Regions from separate parts of the Kitasatospora sp. NPDC087315 genome, predicted to be linked through region 2. Evidence: riboswitches for the same ligand, from Rfam matches in the RefSeq annotation. Region 2 holds a riboswitch; the other holds the start of a gene.
What was found. Region 2 has a riboswitch for S-adenosylmethionine ahead of ACIO5D_RS14480 (aminotransferase class V-fold PLP-dependent enzyme). Riboswitches for the same ligand answer to the same signal wherever they lie in the genome.
Positions count from the first base shown of each region.

Region 1: linked by a shared signal. The riboswitch ahead of thrC (threonine synthase) and the one ahead of ACIO5D_RS14480 (aminotransferase class V-fold PLP-dependent enzyme) in region 2 are both predicted to bind S-adenosylmethionine.

Region 1 covers NZ_JBIUYD010000004.1:300,599-302,790, forward strand. The annotation lists gene thrC (threonine synthase) at 1-874, opposite strand, end outside; SAM riboswitch class I at 892-1,024, opposite strand; gene ACIO5D_RS08360 (glucosyl-3-phosphoglycerate synthase) at 1,174-2,192, shown strand, end outside.
Region 2 covers NZ_JBIUYD010000009.1:4,092-6,283, forward strand. The annotation lists gene trpD (anthranilate phosphoribosyltransferase) at 1-796, shown strand, start outside; SAM riboswitch class IV at 915-1,032, shown strand; gene ACIO5D_RS14480 (aminotransferase class V-fold PLP-dependent enzyme) at 1,084-2,192, shown strand, end outside.

The sequences.
Region 1 (2,192 bases), on a different contig from region 2:
AGCCGGCCGCCTGCGCCCCGAAGATCCGGTACGGCCGGTCCTCGACCAGACCGAGCCTGATCAGCTCCTGCAGCCCCTTGTCGATCTTGGTGAGCTGGGAGCCCGAGGCGATCGGGATGACGATCTGCTCCGGCAGCCGCCAGCCGAGCTGCTCGCAGATCTCGTACGCCAGCGTCTTGGAGCCCTCACCGTAGTACGGGCGGAGGTTGACGTTCACGAAGCCCCAGCCCTCGCCGGCCGGGTCGCCGATCAGCTCCGAACAGAAGCGGTTGACGTCGTCGTAGTTGCCCTCGATGCCGACCAGCTCGCCGCCGTAGACCCCGGCCATCACGACCTTGCCCTGCTCCAGGTCGTGCGGGATGAACACGCAGGACTTGAATCCGGCCCGGGCCGCCGCCGCACCGACCGCACCGGCCAGGTTGCCGGTGGACGAGCAGGACAGCGTGGTGAAGCCGAACGCGCGGGCCGCCTCGATGGCGCAGGCCACCACGCGGTCCTTGAACGAGTGGGTGGGGTTGCCCGAGTCGTCCTTGATGTGCAGCTGAGCGGTGAAGCCCAGCTCACGGCCCAGGTTGTCGGCCTTCACCAGCGGGGTCCAGCCCGGGTTCAGGTTGGGCTTCCCGGCGACATCGGCCGGAACGGGCAGCAGCGGGGCGTAGCGCCAGATCGACGCCGGGCCGGCCTCGATCCGCTTGCGCAGGTCCTCGGCGGCCTCGCCGCCGAAGTCGTACGCGATCTCCAGCGGCCCGAAGCACTCCAGGCAGGCGAAGCTCGGACCGAGCGGAAAGCGGGTGCCGCACTCCCGACAGGACAGCGCGGCGGCGGGGCCGAGGTCAACGGTGAGGGATGCGGGTGCGGCGGTGTCGATAGCCATGATGGCGGAGGCCTCTCTCCTCATCTTCCCCGTGACGCGGTCGCGCCACAGGCCGGAATTGGCACCTGTCCCGCCGGGCCTGTACGACAGCCGCGCGAGAAGGTTGCCGGGACGTCAACGGGCCGTTCCCTCAGTCCCTCTGGATGAGCTCTGTGAAGTTGTGGTCCTGCTCAGCGGTGACCCCGGCGTGCGAAGGTCCGATCGCTGTACGAAGACTGTATCCGAAGGCGTCAACCCCGAACGGGACCGTCCGCCACGCGAGATGCCCCGTCCCACCCGAACCCGCCGAGGAGAGACCCGTGCCCGCCGAACCGACCCCCGCGCTCCTTCCGCAGGCGGCGTCCTGGCTGCGCCGCCGCTCCTGGAGCGCGGCCGACCGCCCGGTCGGCACGCTGCTGGACGCCAAACGGGCGGCGGGCCGGGCGGGCACCGTCAGCGTGGTCCTGCCCGCGCTGGACGAGGAGGCCACCGTCGGCGACATCGTCCGCACCGTCCGCCGCGAGCTGATGGAGCGCCTCCCGCTGGTCGACGAACTCGTCGTGGTCGACTCCGGCTCCACCGACGCCACCGCCGCGGTCGCCGCCGGGGCCGGCGCCCGGGTGGTGCACCGTGACGACATCCTGCCCCGGCTGCCCGCCGCCCCCGGCAAGGGCGAGGTGCTCTGGCGCTCCCTGCTGGTCACCAGCGGCGAGATCGTCTGCTTCGTCGACGCCGACCTGCGCGAGTTCGACCCGGCCTTCGTCTCCGGCATCATCGGCCCGCTGCTCACCGAACCCGACATCCAGCTGGTCAAGGCCATGTACGACCGGCCGCTCGAAGTGCCGTCGAGCGGCCCGTCCGACGCGGGCGGCGCGGTCGTCCCCTCCGGCGGCGGCCGGGTCACCGAGCTGGTCGCCCGCCCGCTGCTCAACCTGCACTGGCCGGAGCTGGCCGGCTTCGTCCAGCCCCTCGGCGGCGAGTACGCGGCCCGCCGCTCGCTCCTCGAACGGCTGCCGTTCCCGACCGGCTACGGCGTCGAGCTCGGCCTGCTGGTCGACGCCCTGGAGACCGCCGGTCTGGACGCCCTGGCCCAGGTGGACGTGGGCGTGCGCCACCACCGCCACCAGGACGGCCAGGCGCTCGGCCGGATGGCCGCCACCATCTACCGCACGGCCCTGGAACGCCTCGACCGCACCCACCGCCTCAAGGCCTCCGCCGACCTGGTGCACCCGCTGCTCACCCAGTTCACCCGCGACCCGGAAACCCGTGCCTTCACCGCCCACACCCACCCGGTCACCGGCCTGGAACGGCCCCCGATGCACACCGTCCCCGAGTACGT
Region 2 (2,192 bases):
CATCGTCGGCACCGGCGGCGACCGCGCCAAGACCGTCAACATCTCCACCATGTCGGCGATCGTCGCGGCCGCGGCCGGCGCCAAGGTGGTGAAGCACGGCAACCGGGCCTCCTCCTCGGCCAGCGGCTCCTCCGACGTGCTGGAGAAGCTCGGCATCGGCCTCGACCTCTCCGCGCGCCGGGTCGCCGAGGTGGCGGAGGAGGTCGGGCTCACCTTCTGTTTCGCCGCCAAGTTCCACCCGGCGATGCGGCACGCCGCCCCGGCGCGGCGCGACCTCGGGGTGCCGACGGCGTTCAACATCCTCGGCCCGCTGACCAACCCGGCCAGGGTGACCTCGCACGCGATCGGCTGCTTCGACACCCGGCTGGCCGGGCTGATCGCCGGGGTGCTGGCGCAGCGCGGCTCGAACGCCCTGGTCTTCCGGGGCGACGACGGTCTGGACGAGCTGACCATCTCCACCACCTCGCAGGTCTGGATCGTGCGCGACGGTGTCGTCACCGAGGAGTCCTTCGACCCGCGCCAGGTCGGCATCGAACTGGTCGGCATCGAGGCGCTGCGCGGGGCGGACGCGGCGTACAACGCGGAGGTCGCCCGTCGGCTGCTGGCGGGGGAGCGCGGGCCGGTGCGGGACGCCGTCCTGCTCAACACGGCGGCCGCGCTGGTGGCGCTGGAGCTGACCGGTGCCCCGCTCGCCGAGCAGCTGGCGGCCGGGATCGAACGGGCCGCCGAGGCCATCGACTCGGGCGCGGCGCAGGACGTCCTGAAGCGCTGGTCGGAGGCCACCGCCCGGGCGTGAGAAGGCAGTTGGGGCCGGTGGCGGCGGGTCGCCACCGGCCCTTCGGCGTCTTCGCGGGGTGTCCGGATGGTGAAACCGTGTTTGACCGCCCGGCGGGCGCCACCTAGAGTCTTCGCCAGGTCATGAGTGACAGCGCAAAGCCCCAGCTGGCTGTCCGGCAACCCTCCGTCCGTGGCGGGGTGCCCTGGGTGAGGACCGGGTCACGCGGCAAACCGTCCGGGTGGCAAGCGCGGACACCCGGACGACACGCACTCCCGGGGTCCTGGACCCAGAAGGAGTGCATTCCCATGTCCCTCTCCACCGAAATCTGCGCCCCGCTCGCCGTCCTCGGTCAGGACGTTCAGGTCCCGCTGGTCAGTGGCGAGAAGGTCACCTACGCGGCGCTCGACTACGCGGCCAGCTCCCCGGCGCTCCAGCGGGTCTGGGACGACGTCGCCGCCTACGCCCCCTACTACGGCAGCGTCCACCGCGGCGCCGGCTACCTCTCCCAGCTCTCCACCGACCTGTTCGAGCAGAGCCGCCGCACCGTCGGCGAGTTCCTCGACCTGCGCGAGGGTGACCAGGTGGTCTTCACCCGGGCCACCACCGACTCGCTCAACCTGCTCGCCGGGGCCGTCCCGGCCAGCACCCGGGTGTTCGCCTTCGAGACCGAGCACCACGCCTCGCTGCTGCCCTGGCGCCACGCCGGCCTGGCGGTCAGCTACCTGCGCGCCCCGCGCTCGCACGCCGAGGCGGTCGCCGCCCTGGACGCCGCGCTGGCCGAGGCGCCCGAGGGCCCCAAGCTGCTCTGTGTCACCGGCGCCTCCAACGTCACCGGTGAGCTGTGGCCGGTCGCCGAGCTCACCGCGACCGCCCACCGGCACGGCGCCCGGGTGGTGCTGGACGCCGCCCAGCTCGCCCCGCACCACCGGGTCTCGGTGCGCGAGCTGGGCGTGGACTGGATCGCCTTCTCCGGCCACAAGCTGTACGCGCCGTTCGGCGCCGGGGTGCTGGCCGGCCGTGCCGACTGGCTGGACGCGGCCGAGCCGTACCTGGCCGGCGGCGGCGCCACCCGGACCGTGGCCCGGGAGACCGACGGCTCGGTGGCCGTCCAGTGGCACACCGGCCCGGCCCGCCACGAGGCCGGTTCGCCGAACGTGATCGGTGTCTACTCCATCGCCTCGGCCTGCCGGGCGCTGACCGAGGCCGGTTTCGACGCGCTGGAGGCCCGGGAGCAGCAGCTGATCGCCCGGCTGAAGGCGGGCCTGGCGGACGTCCCGCAGGTGAAGGTGCTGAACCTGTTCGGCGCCGACTCGGCCCGGGTGGGCGTGCTCTCCTTCGTGGTCCAGGGCTGGAACAGCTCGCACTTCTCGGCCGCGCTCTCCGCCGAGTACGGCATCGGCGTGCGGGACGGCCT